One region of the Proteus sp. MB838 genome, then DNA from elsewhere that is predicted to be linked to it. Evidence: riboswitches for the same ligand, from Rfam matches in the RefSeq annotation. Region 1 holds a riboswitch; each other region holds the start of a gene.
The links. Region 1 has a riboswitch for thiamine pyrophosphate ahead of thiC (phosphomethylpyrimidine synthase ThiC). Riboswitches for the same ligand answer to the same signal wherever they lie in the genome.

Region 1 (7,563 bases):
GAGATGCATCAGGAATAGCTTCTTCTAATTTCTCTAATTGAGAATCAAAATTCACCTTCGCATCTTTTACCGTTAAAGTTTCCCAAACTAGATCGAGAATACGACGATACAGGGTTGGATCAGTAAATCCTGTTTCGCGACAAAATACCTGATAATTTGGATACATTCTCTCACACAGGCACGCCATAAACGTTAAGTGTTGCCAACTTTCAAGCTTTTCTAAACGTAAATGGATTGGGTTCTTCAACATTAGTGATTACTCATTTTCTTAACTTAGCCGCAGTTTACCTGAAAATTGAAAATATCCACATATTTACCGCCGATTTAGAGCTTATTCTTATTCAATTGCTCAAATAATCGCCTATTTGAGGCAATACCATCGGCCCAACGAGTCGGTTCAGGTAATCGATATCCATTTATACAGCGTTTTACCCACGCTAATGCACTCTCCATACTCACTTTATAGCCTGGAGAAATATATAAAGGTTTACATCTTTTTTTACTACGATAAATCCAACCTAACTGCTCATCCTTATCCATTAATTTTTCCGTACTTCCTACATCGTCGTCTAATTTTTTATCATCACCACATAAACGACTTTTTGCCACACCGATGGTTGGAATATCGGCTAAGAGTCCAAAATGACTTGCCACCCCTAACCGTCTAGGATGTGCGATCCCTTGACCATCAACAAAAACAAGTTGCGGTTTTTGCTTGATGCCCTGCCAAGCTTCTAATAACGCGGGACACTCACGGAATGAAAGGAGTCCGGGAATATAAGGTAGTAATGTTGCAATACGGGCTATTTGATATTCAACAATTTCAAAGGAGGGATAATGCATAACAACAATAGCGGCACGAGTGACCGCACCGCTATTTTCAAATCCGACATCGGCACCTGCAATATAAGTTGGTGCCATAAATTGGTCGGTTAAGATAATCTGTTGAGCTTTCTCTGTCTGCTCTTGGCGTAATTGCTGAGTATTAATCATTATCCTGATGATAAGGCTTCGATAGACGGTGAACCGCATCAATAAATGCTCCAGCATGCGCTGGTGGAACATCTTGATGAATACCGTGCCCAAGATTAAAGACATGACCAGTACCTTTGCCAAAGCCAGCTAAAATCGTAGCGACTTCTTGTTCTATTCTTGCTGGTGGCGCATACAACATAGAAGGATCCATATTACCTTGTAAGGCAACCTTATCACCGACTCGACGGCGAGCATCTTCGATATCAATCGTCCAATCAAGTCCTAATGCATCACAACCTGTGGCTGCCATCGCTTCTAACCAACGCCCACCACCTTTAGTAAATAAGGTGACCGGAACTTTTCTGCCCTCATTCTCACGAATAAGACCATCAACAATCTTATGCATGTATTGTAATGAGAACAATTGATAATCGCGTCCTGTTAGCACACCTCCCCATGTATCGAAGATCATGATGGATTGTGCCCCTGCTTTAATCTGAGCATTCAAATAAAGGATAACGCTATCCGCCAGTTTATCCAGTAATAGATGCAGAGCTTGTGGCTCGCTATACATCATTTTTTTAATTTTTGTGAACGCCTTACTACTTCCACCTTCAATCATATAAGTAGCTAGTGTCCATGGACTACCTGAAAAACCAATTAATGGCACATTACCTTGCAATGCATGACGAATAGCACGTACCGCATTCATGACATAACCTAGTTCATCTTCCGGATCAGGAATAGGTAATTTTTTTATATCATCAAGGCTATTTATCGGTGTTTTAAAACGAGGACCTTCCCCTGTTTCAAAATACAGACCTAATCCCATCGCATCAGGGATAGTTAAAATATCAGAAAATAGAATAGCGGCATCTAAAGGAAAACGTCTTAAAGGCTGTAAGGTAACTTCGCATGCCAATTCGGTATTTTTGCACAATGAGATGAAGTCTCCCGCCTGTGCTCGTGTTTCCTTGTATTCAGGAAGGTATCTGCCTGCCTGACGCATCATCCAAACAGGGGTGACATCAACAGGTTGGCGCAACAGCGCACGTAAATAGCGGTCGTTTTTCAACTCACTCATGTCTAACTCCATTAATAGTAATAGGGCCGCAAAATAGCGTGTAGTGTAACATGTTGGAAAAATAACAGTTGGCAGACAACACCTTTATTTAGCTATTTTCTTCATCTTGTCTAATATTCGCTATCGTATCTTCTATTAAACGTCGCGCAATAGTATCAGAAGGTGGTATTTGTGGTAACTCATCATAGCGATACCATGCTGCACTGATTAATTCCGAAGGATCATGTCGTAACTCTCCCCCTGCATAATCGGCAAGAAAACCCATCATAAGAGAATGAGGGAAAGGCCATGGTTGTGAAGAAACATAACGAATATTGCGAATATGAATATGACTTTCTTCAAAAACTTCGCGAGCTACCGCATCTTCTAAGCTTTCCCCTACTTCAACAAAACCAGCTAAAACGGTGTAGAGTGGTGAATGTTTATGCCTAACATGGTGTGCTAATAGAATTTTATCTTTATTACGAATACCAACAATAATACAAGGTGCTATTTGTGGGTAATAACGCTCATGACAGTTATCACATAAACATGCCCATTCACTCTCACTATGGCGCATTTTAGCCCCACAATAGCCACAAAACCGATGAGAACGATAAAATTCAGCAAGTTGAACACCACGACCGACTAATTTAAATAACTTTTCATCTTGAGATGCGATAAGCCTTGGTGAACACATATCGCTTTCCATTTTGTCATAAATCAGCCAGACGTTTTCTCCTTGCCATTCCCCAACAATTTTGGCTTGTTTACCCACAAGTCCCCAATCTGTTGCTAAACCAAATGGAAGTTCACCTTTGGGTAACCAAACTCGGCCACCTAGGCTGACTGTCCACCAGCCTTTTTCACCACCTGTTAGCGTATATAAATGCATAGTAATAATTCTATCTTAGTTAATGATATACAATAGAGGATACTCTCTTTCACAAGAGCCGCTCAATGAATTATGTCGCTACGCCAAAATTCATCTATACCTCCATGGTAAAAATATAAATTATATTTATAAATAAGGTTCACTCGAATGACAAACATAACGAAACATAAGATCGCTATTTTTGATTTAGATGAAACACTGTTAGCCGGAGATTCTAGCTGTTTATGGACAAATTACTTGTGGGAGAAAAAGAGAGTCACTGATCCTGCTTTTTTAGCTTTAGATAAACAAATGATCGCTGACTATTACGCAGAAAGGCTCAATATAAATAAGTACTTACACCAACATTTATCTTATTTTAATCAGCATAATATTGAAGAAATAAATCAATGGGTTACTGATTTTACTCATACCATAATCAAGCCATTGCTCTATCCTCAAGGCATTAATACTATAAACCTATACCGACAACAAAATATCCCCGTTATCATTATCTCTGCAACTATGTCTTTTCTGGTACATGCGATTGCAAAACAACTTAATGCTGATATTTCTATGGGCATTGATATGCAGATAAAAAATAATCATTATACAGGCCATATTGAGGGTATTCCTACCTTTAGAGAGGGTAAAGTCACTCGACTCAATCAGTGGAAAGAACAAAATAACATTAACAACTCTTATATTTATTTCTATACTGACTCAGCCAACGATCTCCCTTTATGCTATCAAGCAAATGAGGTTATCACCATTAACGCCGATGAAAGATTAAGCCAAATAGCAACAGAAAAAGAATGGCAACAGTGCTACTGGCAGTTAAATAAATAATCATTATCGGGCTTGTAGTTTTTAAGATCTTTAATATACTGTGGGCATTCTTGTCGGAGTGCCTAGTGTTTATAAGGCTATTTTTAACACAGGCTGAGACCGTTAATTCGGGATCCGCGGAACCTGATCGGGCTAATACCCGCGAAGGGAACAAGAGTCATTCGACCTTTAGATAGCTTCATTGTGTCTATTTTTTACACTCTTATCTGTCGATACTCCCTGCGACCTCCAGACAAGCATTTTTCTCAATATTCACCCGACAAGCCTTGTGCTTGATTGATATTTATTAGGAAATGCTATGTCCAAAAATCAAACTATCTCTATTAAAGATGTTTCGCCCACTGCGAATAAACAGCGCCCACGTAAAGAACAACGCGATGCAGCGCAATCCTTTATTAGCACTATTCAAGGTATTAATTTTCCCAATTCAAAACGTATTTATATCACTGGTACTCGTTCAGATATTCAAGTGCCAATGCGTGAGATCCAACTTGATAAAACCCTGATCGGTGGCTCAAAAGAAGATCCTATTTTTGAAGAGAATGAACCTATTCCAGTCTATGACACTTCAGGGCCTTATGGTGATCCAACTTCTCAACTTGACGTTAATCTTGGCTTAAAAAAAATTCGCCAACCATGGATTGATGCGCGTAATGATACCGAACCTCTTTCACACTTAAGTTCTGATTTCACTCAACAACGCCTTACTGATGCAGGATTAGAACATCTACGCTTTCCGTTAAAACCCAGCCCTAGAAAAGCGCTAAATAATAAGAGAGTGACGCAATTACATTACGCTCGCAAAGGTATTATTACGCCAGAAATGGAATTTATTGCCATTCGAGAAAATATGGGGCGAGAACGTATTCGTAGCGAAGTATTACGCCAACAACATGCCGGATTTAGCTTTGGTGCACATTTACCTGACAATATTACGCCTGAGTTTGTACGCCAAGAAGTTGCCGCCGGCCGTGCCATTATTCCTGCCAATATCAATCACCCAGAATCTGAGCCGATGATTATTGGCCGTAATTTCTTAGTTAAGGTGAATGCTAATATCGGCAACTCTTCGGTTACCTCATCTATCGAAGAAGAAGTAGAAAAACTGATTTGGTCAACACGTTGGGGGGCCGATACGGTAATGGATCTGTCAACTGGACGTTATATCCACGAAACACGTGAATGGATCATCCGTAATAGCCCAGTCCCTATTGGTACTGTTCCTATTTATCAAGCTCTCGAAAAAGTTAACGGTATTGCAGAAGATCTCACTTGGGAAATGTTCCGTGATACTTTATTAGAACAAGCGGAACAAGGGGTAGATTACTTCACTATCCATGCAGGTGTCCTATTACGCTATGTTCCTATGACCGCAAAACGTTTAACGGGCATTGTCTCTCGTGGTGGATCAATTATGGCGAAGTGGTGTTTATCACACCATAAAGAGAATTTCCTCTATACCCACTTCCGGGAGATTTGCGAAATCTGCACCGCTTATGATGTTTCATTATCATTAGGTGATGGTCTAAGACCCGGCTCTATCCAAGATGCTAACGATGAAGCACAGTTCGCTGAATTACATACCTTGGGTGAATTAACAAAGATTGCTTGGGAATATGATGTACAAGTCATGATTGAAGGCCCGGGTCATGTACCAATGCAGATGATACGTCGCAATATGACGGAAGAACTAGAGCATTGTCATGAAGCCCCCTTCTATACATTAGGCCCTCTAACAACTGATATAGCACCGGGCTACGATCATTTTACTTCCGGTATTGGCGCTGCAATGATTGGCTGGTTTGGCTGTGCCATGCTCTGTTATGTCACTCCGAAAGAGCATCTCGGACTCCCCAATAAAGAAGATGTGAAACAAGGTCTTATTACTTATAAAATCGCCGCCCATGCTGCTGATCTTGCCAAAGGACATCCCGGCGCGCAAATACGTGATAACGCCATGTCTAAAGCCCGTTTTGAGTTTCGATGGGAAGATCAATTTAATCTAGCACTTGATCCTGAAACTGCCCGTCAATATCACGATGAAACCTTACCTCAAGCATCGGGGAAAGTCGCTCACTTCTGCTCTATGTGTGGACCTAAATTCTGCTCAATGAAGATAACACAAGAAGTGCGTGATTATGCAGCAGGTATGGAGCAGATGTCGCAAGCCTTTAAAGCCCATGGTAGTGAGCTATACCACAGTGCAGAAATAGCCAGTTCCGAGGTAGCTGATAATGAACAGATCCTCTAATTCGGCTTTTGCCCCAACCGAAAAAAAGTTGGGGCTTTACCCTGTTGTCGATTCTATTGAATGGATTGAGCGCCTGTTGAAAATAGGTGTAACAACGATCCAATTACGCATCAAAGATAAACAGCCCAAAGATGTTGAACAAGATATAATCACTGCAATCAAATTAGGTCGTGAGTATAACGCAAGATTATTTATCAATGATTATTGGCAACTCGCCATTAAACATCACGCTTATGGTGTTCATCTTGGACAAGAAGATCTCGACATTGCCGATCTTGATGCTATTAAACAGTCAGGTTTATGCCTTGGTATTTCCACCCATAATGACACTGAACTACAAAGAGCAAAAAGGTTACTTCCCTCTTATATTGCTTTAGGGCATATATTTCCAACGACGACGAAAGATATGCCATCAAAGCCACAAGGTTTAAGAGCACTCAAACATCAAGTAGAACAAACTCATGATTTTCCAACCGTTGCTATTGGCGGGATCTCTCTAGAAAAAGTCTCTGATGTCGTAGCAACTGGCGTTGGTGGAGTTGCTTTAGTGAGTGCAATAACAAAGGCATCAGACTGGCAACAGGTAACACTTAAATTATTAGAATTAGTAGAGGGAAAACCATCATGCTAAATGATAATGATTTTATGCGTTATAGCCGACAAGTGATGTTAGAAGATATAGGATTAAAAGGGCAAACCAAAATACAGCAAGCCAGAGTATTAATTATTGGCTTAGGTGGGTTAGGCTCTCCAGCATCACTTTATCTAGCAGGTGCAGGAGTGGGTGAACTTATTTTAGTCGATGATGATAATTTGCATGTCTCGAATTTACAGCGTCAAATTCTCTATCGCACTCAAGATATCCCAGATGCAAAATCAGACATCGCCAAACAGGCTCTACTTGCCTTAAATCCTGACATTAAAATCACCACCTATAAACAACGTGTTAATGATGATTTTCTCTCTACGTTGCTTCAAAACATCGATTTAGTTTTAGATTGCACTGATAACATGAGCACTCGCCAAGCAATCAATCGTATCTGTGTTAAACAACAAATACCGCTTATTAGTGGCAGTGCCGTTGGATTTAGTGGTCAGTTGATCGTGTTTGAGCCCCCTTTTATGCATGGTTGTTACCACTGTCTCTATCCTGATAACAAAGAGCCACAACGCAATTGCCAAACAGCTGGAATTCTAGGCCCCGTTGTAGGGGTCATTGGTACTCTGCAGGCACTTGAAGCAATTAAGTTACTTGCAGGTTTACCAAGTACGTTAAGTGGAAAACTACGTCTGTTCGATGGTAGAAAACAAAATTGGAGCACCTTGCGCTTAACACCATCAAAAAACTGTCCTGTTTGTCGAGGGTTAGCATGAATATTACCGTAAATGACGAACGTTATTCTCTGGATATGCCTGTCACGATAAGCCAGCTCCTTATTGAGTTAAAACAACCCTCTATAGGGGTGGCACTCGCTATCAACGACATCATTATTCCGCGTGAAAACTGGAATACACAAATGATCAATGAGGGTGACACAATTCTTCTCTTTC
Region 2 (7,563 bases), on a different contig from region 1:
CTGATAACGTTGGCATTCTAAAGCAATAATATTAAGCGAACGCAGTAATGCAGGATGCAAATTATCATAGAGCAGTGCTACATGGGTATTATTACGATCGACTGCAAGTAAATATTGCGTTAAATCATTGGTACCAATCGAGATAAAATCTACTCGATGTGCTAATTGCGGTAACATAAAGACCAATGAGGGGACTTCAAGCATGATCCCCACAGGTGGTAGAATGCATTCGCATTTCATTTCTCGGCTAACTTCAGCACATGCTCTTAGTAACAATGCTTTCGCTTCTTCAATTTCATCAATACTTGTCACCATCGGCAACAATATTTTCAAATTTTTAAATTCAAGATTAGCTTTTAACATCGCTCGTAGTTGGATCAGAAATATTTCTGGCTGATCAAGTAATATTCTGATCCCCCGCCACCCTAAACAAGGGTTCTCCTCATTTATCGGCATATAAGGAAGCTGTTTATCTGCACCTATATCTAAAGCACGTAGTACGACGGGTTTATTGGGAAAAAATGATAAGATTTCACGATAACGGTTTTTTTGTTCATCTTCGGAAGGAAAACCGCTTTGTAACATAAAAGGGATTTCTGTGCGATAAAGACCGACACCATCTATACCAACGCTAATACGTTGTTCATATTTAATGCTTAGCCCTGCATTTAATTGCACACTGATGGATTCACCATTTTTTAATACCGCTTGCTGTTCAAGCTGCTCTTCAGCAAGTTGACTCAATACTCTTTCTTCATCAATAATTTGCCGATATTCCTGCATGATAAAGGGTTCTGGTTCAATAAAAATCTCACCACGATAACCATCAAGAATCAGCATTCGGTTGTGAAGTAGCTCCGGTTGAATATCTGCCCCCATAATGGCAGGGATCCCCATTGCTCGCACTAAAATCGCTGAGTGTGAATGAGTCGCACCATCACGAACTATCACCCCTGCCAGTTGTTGTTCTGGCAACTCAGCCAATAGATTGGCACTAAGCTCATCCGCCACAAGAATAAAGCGATCTGGCCATGTATTTGTCGTACTGAGATCATCATCTAAATGAAATAGTAAGCGCTGACCTAATGCTTTTAAATCTGAAGCTCGTTCTCGCATATAACTATCTTTAAGACTTGAGAACTGTGCAGAAAACTTCTCTATCACCACTTTTACTGCCCACTCAGCAACATAGCCTTGTTGTATAACCCCAGTCATTTTTTGTCTTAATTGGGGATCGTTAAGTAAATGCGAATAGAGATCGAAAATAGCCGCACTCTCTTTTTGTGAATTTGCCATAAAGCGCTTACTAAAACGGCGACACTCCGATGTCGCATCTTCTAAGGCGACCGTTAATCGGTTTAATTCACTTTTTATATCCAGTGCACTTGCTTTAAAAACATGATCTAAGGTTGGCTGAGACATCTCTTGCCAACCATATGCCATCACTACCCCGTAGAAACGGATAGGGCTTTAATACGGCTTTGACGATATTGTCCAAATAATCCTTTCGTTTGCACTTGCGACAATATCGCCCCTAATTGGGTGGCTAGTGTCACCATAAAAGATTCTTCGCTTTCATTAAATAAGCGTCGCTCTTTTTGCTGAACCACCAGCACCCCAAGTAACTGACGACGATAGACAATGGGCACGCCGAGAAAAGCGCGCAGATCATCCTCTTTTACTTGTGGCAGATAGGTAAAATTAGGATGTTCACGAATATCAGCCAGATTAATCAGCTCAGAAAGACGTCCTACTTCACCCACCACCCCCTCATCAAATGAGAGGCTGACGGCACGTCCTTTCGGCTTTTTCAATCCCTTTGTGGCCATTAAATAGAAACAGCGATGAGGAATATCGGCAAGATAAATAGAACACACATCCGTGTGCATGGCTTGACACGTTTCTTTCACTAGTAGTTCAAGTGCTTCTGGCAGACTCGCTGCCATAGCCACTTTTTCTACAATTTCCCGCAAACGTGTCAGCATAGTGTTATCTAATACCTTTTACGGCGATATCCATAGGAAGGACGAGACATAGACACTTGTTCTTGTAATGGCATAACTACTGGTGCGAACTCTTTCATCACGCGACGATATACATCTCGTTTAAAAGAGACGACTTGACGAACAGGATACCAATAGCTAACCCAACGCCAACCATCAAACTCTGGCGTTTTGCTCTGCTGAACATTAATGTCCTTGTCGTTACTTGTTAACTGCAAAAGGAACCAACGCTGTTTTTGTCCAATACAAACAGGTTTTGTGTCCCAACGCACCAAACGCTTAGGTAACTTGTAACGTAACCAGTTACGCGTGGAGGCAAGGATTTTAACATCCTTACGACTTAATCCAACTTCTTCGAACAACTCACGATACATGGCTTGTTCTGGTGATTCTCCAGGATTAATTCCCCCTTGAGGAAATTGCCATGAATGTTGTCCATAGCGACGGGCCCAAAGCACTTGCCCTTGCCGATTACAAATTACAATCCCCACATTCGGGCGGTAGCCATCATCATCGATCACCAGACTACCTCAATAACCAAACTTGAAAGATAACTCATTGTTTCATACTACCCACAAACGGTAAACCACTATCAACAGACTTTGCACAACGTGAGTATTTATCTACAATGGGAATGTCTCAACGGGGTGCTTTTTTAAGCTGAGAAAAACTCGTGGAACCTGATCCAGCTAATACTGGCGTAGGGATTTGAGTCAGGATGGCGCAATAATAACTCATTTGCCTCCTCACTCCTCAGATCCTACTTGACTTTTTACTGAGGAAAATAGCGTGTTAATAAATTCTCTTCGTTCAACTCTTTTATTCAGTGCACTAGGTTTGTTCAGTGCTTTTGCCGCAAATGCACAACAAACCAAACCCACACTTACCGTCTATACCTATGACTCTTTTACCGCGGATTGGGGGCCTGGTCCGGCAATTAAAAAAGCATTTGAACAACAATGTGATTGTGAGCTAAAACTGGTTGCCCTTTCGGATGGAGTTTCTCTCCTTAATCGTTTACGTATGGAAGGGAGTAAAAGTAAGGCAGATATTATTTTAGGGCTAGATAACAATCTTATTCATGCGGCAAAACAGACCGGACTTTTTGCACCAAGCAATATTGATACATCAAAACTGGCATTACCTGAAAAATGGACTGATGACACTTTTGTGCCTTATGACTACGGTTATTTCGCTTTTATTTACGATAAAAATCGTATTACTCATCCCCCTAAAAGCATGGATGAGTTGTTAAATAGCCAACAGCCGTGGAAAATCCTTTATCAAGATCCACGTACCAGTACCCCCGGCTTAGGCTTAATGTTATGGATGCAATCACTGTATCCAAACAATACCGCTGAGCAGTGGCAAAAATTGGCGAATAAAACACTGACAGTAACCAAAGGCTGGAGTGAGTCCTATGGCTTATTCTTGAAAGGAGAAGGGGATTTTGTGCTTAGTTACACCTCATCTCCGGGCTACCATATTTTGGCTGATAAAAAAGACAATTATGCGGCTGCTATTTTTGATGAAGGACACTATTTACAGGTAGAAGTTGCAGCCAAGCTAAAATCCAGCAAACAGCCAGAATTAGCTCAGCAATTTATGCAATTTATGCTAACCCCCGCTTTCCAAGAAACCATCCCAACCACTAATTGGATGTATCCTGTTATTGATATGCCACTACCTGAGGTCTACTCCGTTATGCCTAAACCGCAAAAGTCATTACAATTTGATGCTGATGTGGTAGCCAAAGAGCGCCAAACATGGACACGTAATTGGCAATCTGCGGTTAGCCGCTAATGGGTAAATGGCTTATCCCGGGGCTATGTGCCTCGGGATTATTACTTACCGTCGCCCTTCTCTCCTTCGGTGCTTTATGGTTTAACGCGCCAAGTGGTGATTTATCGACTATTTTTGCTGATAGTTACCTATGGCATGTGGTGCGCTTTACTTTTTGGCAAGCATTTTTATCCGCGCTATTTTCCATTTTACCGGCAATTTGGTTAGCAAAAGCGCTCTATCGACGCCAGTTTGTTGGCAGAACGCTCTTTTTACGCTTATGTGCAATGAGTTTAGTTCTACCGGTGTTAGTGGCGCTATTTGGCATTTTAACTGTGTATGGTCGCATGGGGTGGCTGGCTCAAATATGCCAATGGTTAGGGATTGATTACCATTTTATGCCTTATGGTTTACAAGGCATTTTACTCGCACATATTTTTTTCAATATGCCACTGGCTACCAGAATGTTGTTACAAGCCTTGGAAAGTATTTCTACCGAGCAACGCCAATTAGCATCACAATTGGGAATGAATGGCTGGCAACGTTTTCGTTTTCTCGAGTGGCCCTATTTATGGCGACAAATCCTGCCTACTGCATCACTGATTTTTATGCTCTGCTTTGCAAGTTTCGCGACTGTATTAGCGCTGGGAGGTGGGCCTGCGGCAACAACTGTTGAATTGGCAATTTATCAAGCATTAAGTTATGACTACGATTTACATCGTGCAGCGCTATTAGCATTAATTCAGCTATTTTGCTGCTTAGGATTAGTACTTGTTAGCCAAAAATTAAAGGGAACACTCTTTGTCGGTAGTCATCAAAAACTAAGCTGGCGTGATCCTAGCGACTCATTAATCAATAAAATAACGGATAGTTTAATTATCGTACTTGCTATGCTCTTTTTACTTCCTCCGTTATTAGCGGTGATAAGTGATGGCTTAAACAGTCAATTATTAGGTGTTCTACAACAGCCGGTACTTTGGCAAGCCTTTACAACATCATTAATTATTGCACTTGGCGCTGGGGGACTTTGTGTTATTTTAACGATGATGTTGCTCTGGAGTAGTCGAGAATTACGCTTACGCCATTTTAAAAAGGCCGGACAAGCGCTGGAAATGAGTGGACTCATTATTCTAGCTATGCCGGGCATTGTATTAGCGACGGGCTTTTTTCTATTATTAAACAGCACAACCGGATTACCTGAATCCCCCTATCTTTTAGTGATCCTCACTAATGCGCTTATGGCTATTCCATATGCTTTAAAAGTACTTGAAAACCCAATGAATGATATTGCAGCCCGCTATAATCTATTATGTGCTTCCCTTAATTTGCGAGGTATTAATCGTCTACGTTGGATAGAGCTACGCGCTTTGAAAAAGCCACTATCACAAGCACTGGCTTTTGCTTGTGTCATTTCCATTGGTGATTTTGGTATTGTTGCCTTATTTGGAAATGAAACTTTTAGAACATTACCTTTTTACCTCTATCAGCAAATCGGTGCTTATCACACACAAGATGGCGCTGTCACCGCGATGCTCCTTTTGCTGTTATGTTTCACGCTTTTTAGCCTTATCGAACGCGTTTCAGGAAAATCCTATGATTAAGTTAGAGCAGCTTTCTTATACCTATGAGCACCAACATCTGACCTTTAATTTAACGGTAAAAGCGGGGGAGCGTATTGCTATTTTAGGTCCCAGTGGTGCAGGTAAAAGCTCATTACTCAGCTTAATAGCGGGTTTTCTGCCCTCAGAGTCAGGCTCATTATTTTTAAAAGGGAAAGATCATACCAAAACAGCCCCTGCCCAACGCCCTATCTCGATGTTATTTCAAGATAACAATCTTTTTCCTCATCTCACGGTAAGACAAAATATTGGTTTAGGGCTAGATCCAGGGCTAAAGCTCACTGTGGCACAGAAAGCACTATTAGAAAGTCGAGCCAAACAGGTTTCTTTAAGTGATTATCTAGAGCGTTTACCTTCACAGCTATCAGGAGGTCAACGTCAACGAGTGGCAATTGCCCGTTGTCTGGTACGTGAACAGCCTATTTTATTGTTAGACGAACCTTTTTCCGCCCTTGATCCCGCATTACGTATCGAAATGCTGACATTATTAGAACAAATTTGTGATGAAAAAAATCTCACTTTACTCATGGTGTCTCACAGCTTAGAAGATGCTCATAAAATCGCACCAAGAGCGCTTGTTATTGATAATGGCACCATTGTCTATGATGGAAATACAGCGTCATTAATCAAAGGCGAAGTGGATCAATCACTGCTTTTAGGGATACCTTTTAATTAATCTATTGAAATATAGCTGTATAAATAACCACTAATTTAACTATAATAAACATATCTTCACTTACTTGATATGTATTATTTATGACATACCACACAGAGCAAGGCTTTATTCTTACCCGCCATTGGAGTGATACCCCACAAGGTATCGCTGTCTCCTATTGGTTGGCGACAGAAAATGGACCGCGTAAAGTCACGGTTGCAAAGCAGTATGCTATTGGTTTTGTTGCCCAACAAAATGAAAGTATATTACGCTCAGTGGTTGGTCATAATCGCGATATTGATATTCGTCCTCTGGCGTTAAAAGACTTTGAAAGACAACCTGTTTTGGGGGTTTATTGTAAACAATACCGCCAACTTACCCAGCTTGAACAGCAATTAAAACAGTATAATATTCGCCTATATGAAGCCGATATCCGCCCACATGAACGCTATATGATGGAGCGTTTTATCACCGCGCCTGTATGGTTTCGTTATCAAAATAGTCATACTGTCACGCTAAAACCTGCCAGTGATTATCGTCCTACATTACGTACCGTCTCTTTAGATATTGAAACCAGTGAGTTTGGTGAGCTTTATTCTATTGGATTAGCCGGTTGCGGTGATAACGTTGTTTTTATGCTTAGTGACACCCTCCCAGAAGTTCAAGAAAGCCAACAACCTGAAGGCTATCGTCTGTGCTATGTAAGTAGTCGATTACAACTCCTTGAAAAACTAAATGCTTGGATGCAAGAGTACGATCCTGATGCAATTATTGGTTGGAATCTTATTCAATTTGATTTGCGTATCTTGCATACCCATGCTCAGCGTTACGGGATCAATTTATTATTAGGACGACAAAATACCCCATTAGAGTGGCGTGAACATGGTTTTAAAGCGGGGCACTTTTTTGCCTCAGCACAAGGGCGTTTAATTATTGATGGTATTGATGCTTTAAAAATGGCGACATGGAATTTTCCCTCTTTTAGCCTAGAGTCAGTTGCTCAAACACTGTTAGGGGAAGGGAAAGCGATTGATACACCTTATGCCAGAATGGACGAAATCAATCGCCGTTTTAAAGAGGATAAGCCCGCCTTAGCGTATTATAACTGGCAAGATTGTGTCTTGGTTAATCGTATCTTTGATACCACACACTTAATGGAATTCTTATTAGAAAGAGCCAGTGTAACAGGACTGGCAGCAGATAGAAGTGGTGGCTCTGTCGCAGCATTTACTCACCTCTATTTACCCTCAATGCATCGTCTTGGTTATGTTGCCCCCAATCAAGGTGAAAAACCCGAAGAGCATAGCCCTGGTGGTTTTGTCATGGACTCAACACCGGGTCTCTATGACTCAGTGGTGGTACTGGACTATAAAAGCCTATATCCCTCTATTATTCGCACCTTTTTAATCGATCCGGTGGGAATGATTGAAGGTATGCATCACCCTGATAGCACACATGCCGTTCCCGGTTTTCGTCAAGCGTGGTTTTCACGAGAAAAACACTG
Region 3 (7,563 bases), on a different contig from region 1:
GCTAACGCCGTTAACTGGGCTACCGTAAAATTCTGGCGTCAAATGGGCTTAACTCGCGTTATTCTTTCTCGTGAGCTATCTATTGACGAAATTGCAGAAATTCGTAAACAAGTCCCTGATATGGAGCTTGAAGTCTTCGTTCACGGGGCCTTGTGTATGGCTTATTCGGGTCGTTGCTTATTATCAGGCTATATCAATAAACGTGATCCAAACCAAGGTACATGCACAAATGCCTGCCGTTGGGAATACAAAGTTGAAGAAGGCAAAGAAGATGAAGTGGGGAATATTGTCGAGAAGTACCAACCTATCCCGGTAAAAAATGTTGAGCCAACGTTAGGTGTAGGTGCCCCCACTGATAAAGTGTTCTTAATTGAAGAAGCTAAACGTCCGGGTGAATATATGACTGCGTTCGAAGACGAACACGGTACTTATATTATGAACTCAAAAGATCTGCGCGCTATCGAACACGTTGAGCAATTAACTAAGATGGGTGTACATTCACTGAAAATTGAAGGTCGTACTAAATCTTTCTATTATTGCGCACGCACAGCACAGATGTATCGCCGTGCTATTGATGATGCTGTTGCAGGTAAGCCTTTCGATCCAACACTGCTGACAACGCTAGAAGGTTTGGCACACCGCGGTTATACCGAAGGTTTTTTACGTCGCCATACCCATGATGCCTACCAAACCTATGAATACGGCTATTCTGTATCAGATACACAACAGTTTGTAGGGGAATTTACAGGTAAACGTGTTAACGGTTTAGCTGAAGTGGATGTTAAAAATAAATTTATCTTAGGTGATAGCTTAGAGCTAATGACACCAACAGGAAATATTCAATTCACTTTAGATGCGTTATTTAATAAAAAACAACAGCCGACAGATGTTGCTCCGGGTAATGGCCATGTGGTTTATTTACCTGTTCCTGACGATGTTGATTTAAACTTTGCACTGCTTATTCGTAATCTGCCAGGAACGACAACCCGTCAACCTCATAAAATTGATGCGGTAGAAGTGAAGTAAATCATCATTATCTGATTTGATGTGGTCAATTTCAAAGATAGATCACATCAATACCTATTCATTTGCCGTATTATCTATTTCGAAAAATAAAGAACTAGAATGAATACAGTAAGACTAGGAACCACCTCCTTGGCAAATCCAATCTCCCTTGGATTTGCCTTTTCTTTTTTTATCCCCCGCTATTTTTATTATTATTTTTTGAGTAACGTAAATTGCTTTTGGCTTTGGTGATACTTTGTAAAAAAAATGGTAATTCGCCTAATATCCATTATCTTTAAATAAGTCATATTAATTAAGGAGTCATATTGATGGGCCAAATCAGTTTGCTGATTATCAATGGAAAAAACTCAGGCAATGAGGCTCTGCGACAAGCGGTTTATCAACAACGCAAGGAAGGTAATGATATCCAAGTCAGAGTGACATGGGAATCAAGTGATATTCAACGCTTTGTGCAAGAAGCACTACATATTCAAGCGCAAACCATTATCGCCGCAGGGGGTGATGGTACGATCAACAATGTCGCCTCTGAGCTGGTTCGTTTAGCCCCCTCTTCGCCCCCCGCGTTAGGCATTATCCCTTTAGGGACTGCAAATGATTTTGCCACCAGTGCACAAATCCCATTAGAGATGGACAAAGCGCTCAGTTTAGCGATTAAAGGTCGCGCCGTTCCTGTCGATATTATTAATGTGAACAAAACACATTACTTTATCAATATGGCCTCAGGTGGCTTTGGTACCAAGATCACCACTGAAACCCCTGAAGCACTAAAATCCGCCTTAGGTGGTGCTGCATATTTTATTAATGGTTTATTGCGTATTGATACCTTAAAAGCGGATCAATGCACCGTTGAAGCTGAAAATTTTCATTGGAAAGGTGAAGCTTTAATTATCGGTATTGGTAATGGACGCCAAGCGGGAGGTGGACAACAACTTTGCCCCGAAGCACTGATTAATGACAATAAACTCAATATTACCCTTGTTGAAGCCCGTGAATTGCTTCCTTCTCTATTAACCAGTCTGTTCGATCGTAAGAAAAATGACAAAATTATTGAGCGAGAAAGTGATTGGGTCACTATTAGTGCGGCTCATGAAATGGTATTTAATTTAGATGGTGAACCCCTTTTAGGGGATAAATTTGAATTTATTGTACTACCTGAAGCGATCCACTGCCGGTTACCGCCCCAATGTGACTTGTTATCTTAATGTAGATAAATGACAATCACTATCATCTCATCGTGAACTGGAGTAAGTAATGACTGATATAGTAAGTTTGTTAGGTGCTGATGCTAACTCATTATTGGAACATCGCTGCCAAACCATCCCAAGCGAAAATCTCTACCTGCCAGGTTCTGACTTTGTTGATCGTGTGATGATTGATAACAATCGCCCTAATACCGTATTGCGTTCTATGCAAACCCTGTTTAACCATGGTCGTTTAGCAGGAACGGGTTATCTTTCTATTTTACCTGTCGATCAGGGTGTTGAACACTCTGCCGCTGCCTCATTTGCCGCGAACCCACTCTATTTTGATCCCAAAAATATTGTTGAGCTTGCCATTGAAGCCGGATGTAACTGTGTTGCTTCCACCTATGGTGTTCTAGCTTCTGTTTCTCGTCGTTATGCACACAAAATCCCATTTTTGGTAAAACTTAATCATAACGAAACATTAAGCTATCCAACTCAATACGACCAAACGCTGTATGCCAGTGTTGAACAAGCCTTTGAAATGGGGGCTGTTGCTGTAGGTGCGACTATCTATTTTGGTTCTCCAGAAAGCCGCCGCCAAATCGAAGAGATCTCGATGGCATTTGAACGTGCCCATGAATTAGGCATGGTTACCGTATTATGGGCATATTTACGTAATCCAGCCTTTAAGAAAGATGGGGTTGATTACCATGCAAGTGCTGATTTAACAGGTCAAGCCAACCATTTAGCATCAACCATTGGTGCCGATATTGTTAAACAGAAAATGGCTGAAAATAACGGTGGCTTTAAAGCGATTGGTTTTGGTCATACTGATGAGCGTGTTTACACTAAACTGACGAGCGAAAACCCCATTGATTTAGTGCGTTACCAATTAGCTAACTGCTATATGGGACGTGCAGGATTAATTAACTCAGGTGGAGCATCGGGTAATAACGATCTTGCTGATGCAGTACGTACTGCAGTCATTAATAAACGTGCTGGAGGCATGGGGCTTATCTTAGGTCGTAAAGCCTTTAAGAAATCCATGAAAGACGGTGTTGCTCTAATTAATGCCGTACAAGATGTCTATTTAGATAAATCTGTGACTATTGCTTAATTTTTACGATTAAATTACGCATTGAAGCCCCTTTAATAGGGGCTTTTTGATATCACCACCAGCGATGAAAATGATGTACAGGGCCGAAACCTTGTCCCACCTCTAAACTGTCTGCCTGTTCTAACGCTTGCTGTAAATAGGCTTTTGCTTGTTTAACACAACTTTGCCAATCAGAAACTTGAGGACGAATAGCAGCTAAAGCGGCTGAAAGTGTGCATCCCGTACCGTGAGTGTTTTTTGTATTGATGCGCGGCGAAGTAAATCGCCATTGCCCATCTTGGGTCAATAACCAATCAGGACTTTCTTTCTCGCTTAAATGGCCCCCTTTCATCAATACCGCCTGACAACCTTGATAAAGTAATGCTTCACCTTGTTGTTTCATAGTTGTTTCATCTGTCGCGATATCACAACCTAATAGTGCTGCCGCCTCAGGCAGATTTGGCGTGATCAAATCAACGCGGGGTAATAACTGAGTGAACATTTTATCAATAGCATCAGGTTGTAACAGTGGATCGCCACTTTTGGCAAGCATAACAGTATCAAGTACGACAAAAGGAATGGGATATTGCTGCAGTTTATCGCAAACAACATCAATAATACTGGCATTAGAAAGCATACCAATTTTAGCGCTATCTATTCTGACATCAGAAAGTACCGCATCTAATTGTGCTGCGACAAAATCAGGGGATAAATCATAGACAGAGTGTACACCACAGGTATTTTGCGCTACCAGTGCAGTCATGACTGTTGTGCCATATACACCCAGTGCGGAAAATGTTTTCAGATCAGCCTGTATCCCCGCCCCACCACTCGGATCGGTGCCGGCGATAGACAACGCGTTATATCTCACTGATTAACTCCTCCTTTACCAGTTACAGAAAAGTCGGGCTCTGTTAATCAGCACAGTGACCTTGACTTCCCTACGCTGGCATTATCCAGATCAGGTTATACGGGTTCATCTCAGCCAATAGGCGCCCCGAGCCAAAGCTTATATGATATAAGCCACAAGAGTATCGCATGCAGAAGATAAAGAAGCTAGTTTGATAGTGACAACCTTTATCAGCTCACTTAACGTGCTTTAAGTTAACTTTTCTATTTTAGAAGATAAATTAATCTAGCTTATCTATAATAGAGGCAGGCTCGATGATTTATATTTTATTAGCTATCAATCTTGAATATATATTCTCAACATAAAACAATGATAAGCATAAAATAAAATATTTTGCTCATTTTAACGACAATCGATATATAATCTGCTAAATGAGGTATTTATAATGCATTTCTTGACCACCACTGATATGCGGAGGGGCTAAATGAAAAATGAACCATCGCAACAACAAAATGGACAATCAATGCCTTATCTTATTCCTGATGCAGATTTTAATGCGAAATTAAAAATTCACTCTAAAAATATCGAGCACACAAAAGAATTTCTTGAACAGGGGGTTCAAGATTTTGAATTACCTCAATATAACATTCCCGTAGGATATCGTTTTGTAAAATCATTAAAACGAAATCAATATCGTTTGATCACGACAACGGTTCCTTTTGAAACCGTTTATCTGGTAGAAGTTATTTTTCGTAAAGACATTGTGTATACCAAAACTATATGTACACAAGTCAAAGTTTGGCGCACGGTTGCTGAAGAACATAGTACTGTGACCCGAGCTATTCCTAGGGCATTTTTTAATTATTTACTCGAAAATTATAATATCGTTGTCTCTGATGAAGAACAAACGGGCGCTGGTAAACGATTCTGGGAGACAATGATTGACTGGGCTTTTAAAGCCAATTTATACATTTATATTTCTGATGGAACTGAAGAAGAGCGGCCTCTTATTAAACTAAATAACACTGATGAACTTTATGAAAAATGGGAAGATTTTTGCTGGGAAAAAGATCGCGATATTCATACTCATCGACTATTAGTTATTAGTAAAGAACCGTTATCTCAATAATTAAACGATTTTTTCTTAAAATCTGTGGGTTTTCCCCTCGTTACTCATAACTCACAGATTTACCCCTTCTTTAGGGGTGCTATAGTGAAGTGATCACTTTATCCAGCAGCCATAAAACTTAAACACTTTATAAACACATCTTCGTTTTTTGCTTTTTTTATTTAACTCTCATTATTAATTACTCTATTATCCTGCTCCTTTGCAATTTTGCCCATATAACAAACACTATTCATTATTAACGTTATATTAATATTTCAATATGCGATAAAAAAACCGATGGATATGTAATCGTTATATTATGTTATAATGTTTTTTAGATAATATTTAATCGTTATTATCTTACTTAGTTTGTTTTATTCTAAAATCTAATAAATTATGTATCATTATTAAGCTTAATAAATCCTCAATTATATTAACTAATACTATAAATAATTATCTTTTAAATGGGAGCAACTGAGATACATCTCTTTGTAACCATTTGAAATTAAATATAATGTTATTAAAATAGTTCAATTTCGGATAGCTCTTATCTGAATATTTCACTAATTAAATAACACTATGACACAAATTTTTTTAACATTACCAGAACCACCGCAATGCCGTATTCGGAGTTATATATGTCATCTACCTATTTTCACTCTAGCCTATTAGCAGCTACACTGTTTTCAGTTACGTTAACAGCACCTGCTTTTGCTTCTGAAAATACGCAAAACACACCTCAGACTATTACGACAAAAAAACCTCAGCCAGCAGAGAACACTTTCTCAGAAAAAAATGAGGAAAGCTATTGGGGAAAATTTAAACGTAATCTTACCCAAACTTGGGATAATGACCAATATAACTACTATTTACCGGTATGGACTTGGCATAACCGTTTTACTTACGATAAAGAAAAAACCAATCGTTATAACGAAACGCCTTGGGGATTTGGTATGGGTAAATATCGTTATGATAATGAGGGTGATTGGCATGGCTTATATGCTATGGCCTTTATGGATTCCAATAATCGTGTACAACCTATTATGGGCTATGGTTTTGAAAAAATGTGGTATCCCGGTGGAGATAGAGAGGGTTTTCGCATGGGGGCGGGCTTTACCTTAAGTGTGACTGCTCGTCATGAGTATAACTATATTCCTATGCCATTACCTCTACCGCTAGTGTCAGTCGGTTATGGACACTTATCATTACAGGCGACTTATGTACCAGGAACCTATAATAACGGTAATGTTTTATTTGCTTGGTTACGTTGGCAGTGATCGATTGCCCTAATAAAAAATAAAGTGACCCTTTTTAGAGTCACTTTTTTAATATCGCGTTTTTCTTATCTTTCGCTTAGGCTAACTTAGCCAAGATAATTTAACTATCTTGCCTTGCTTGTGTGGTTGTCAGCGATTTTTTAGTTCTTGAGATCTTAAAACCTATCCAGAGTAAGCCTACCCAAAATGGCATCAAAATAACGGAAATATTAATTTTTGGCATCATTAGAATAATGACCAAAATCATACATAAAAAGGCTAAACACAGATAGTTACCATAAGGATACCAAAGTGCTTTAAATGAAGGCTCTACACCCTCTTTAATTTTAGCTGCACGGAATTTTAAGTTTGCTAAACAGATCATGATCCAGTTAAGCACTAATGTTGTTACCACTAATGCCATTAATAGCTCTAAAGCTTGATCAGGGAGTAAATAGTTAACCAAGATCCCGAGTGATGTGGCTATCGCAGATAACCCCAAAGAAATAACAGGTACACCACGTTTATTAACCTTAGATAATGAATGCGGTGCATTGCCTTGTTTGGCTAAACCGTACAGCATCCGGCTATTAGAATAAACGCCACTGTTATAGACAGATAATGCCGCGGTTAAAACCACCGCATTTAAAATATGGGCAACAACAAAATTATCTAAATTATGGAAAATAAGTACGAAAGGACTTTCTCCTTTCACCACTTGGGTCCAAGGATAAAGAGAAAGCAGTACAATCAATGAACCAATATAGAAAATCAAAATACGATAAACAACTTGGTTAGTTGCTTTGGGGATACTTACTTTAGGATTTTCTGCTTCTGCGGCGGTGATCCCCACCAGCTCAAGTCCCCCAAATGAGAACATCACAATAGCTAATGCAGACATAAACCCAGTAAAGCCATGAGGGAAGAAACCTAGCTCCCATAAATTGCTCACAGAGGCTTGCGGACCACCATTACCACTGACCAATAAATAGCTACCAAATAAAATCATACCAACGATCGCCAAAACTTTTATAATGGCAAAC

Region 2: linked by a shared signal. The riboswitch ahead of thiB (thiamine ABC transporter substrate binding subunit) and the one ahead of thiC (phosphomethylpyrimidine synthase ThiC) in region 1 are both predicted to bind thiamine pyrophosphate.
Region 3: linked by a shared signal. The riboswitch ahead of thiD (bifunctional hydroxymethylpyrimidine kinase/phosphomethylpyrimidine kinase) and the one ahead of thiC (phosphomethylpyrimidine synthase ThiC) in region 1 are both predicted to bind thiamine pyrophosphate.

The regions. Positions count from the first base shown of each region.
Region 1 is NZ_BAABMO010000043.1:16,151-23,713, reverse strand. It holds gene ACYUCW_RS15355 (YjaG family protein) at 1-250, opposite strand, end outside; gene nfi (deoxyribonuclease V) at 325-993, opposite strand; gene hemE (uroporphyrinogen decarboxylase) at 986-2,059, opposite strand; gene nudC (NAD(+) diphosphatase) at 2,148-2,933, opposite strand; gene ACYUCW_RS15335 (HAD family hydrolase) at 3,081-3,761, shown strand; TPP riboswitch at 3,806-3,928, shown strand; gene thiC (phosphomethylpyrimidine synthase ThiC) at 4,060-6,012, shown strand; gene thiE (thiamine phosphate synthase) at 5,996-6,643, shown strand; gene ACYUCW_RS15320 (HesA/MoeB/ThiF family protein) at 6,637-7,386, shown strand; gene thiS (sulfur carrier protein ThiS) at 7,383-7,563, shown strand, end outside.
Region 2 is NZ_BAABMO010000035.1:8,938-16,500, reverse strand. It holds partial or broken gene ptsP (phosphoenolpyruvate--protein phosphotransferase) at 1-1,985, opposite strand, end outside; gene rppH (RNA pyrophosphohydrolase) at 1,994-2,524, opposite strand; TPP riboswitch at 2,637-2,728, shown strand; gene thiB (thiamine ABC transporter substrate binding subunit) at 2,793-3,806, shown strand; gene thiP (thiamine/thiamine pyrophosphate ABC transporter permease ThiP) at 3,806-5,386, shown strand; gene thiQ (thiamine ABC transporter ATP-binding protein ThiQ) at 5,379-6,080, shown strand; gene ACYUCW_RS14155 (DNA polymerase II) at 6,161-7,563, shown strand, end outside.
Region 3 is NZ_BAABMO010000006.1:60,115-67,677, reverse strand. It holds gene trhP (prephenate-dependent tRNA uridine(34) hydroxylase TrhP) at 1-1,026, shown strand, start outside; gene yegS (lipid kinase YegS) at 1,335-2,228, shown strand; gene fbaB (class I fructose-bisphosphate aldolase) at 2,278-3,327, shown strand; gene thiD (bifunctional hydroxymethylpyrimidine kinase/phosphomethylpyrimidine kinase) at 3,380-4,177, opposite strand; TPP riboswitch at 4,228-4,316, opposite strand; gene ACYUCW_RS04220 (hypothetical protein) at 4,641-5,285, shown strand; gene pagP (lipid IV(A) palmitoyltransferase PagP) at 5,903-6,541, shown strand; gene ACYUCW_RS04210 (amino acid permease) at 6,642-7,563, opposite strand, start outside.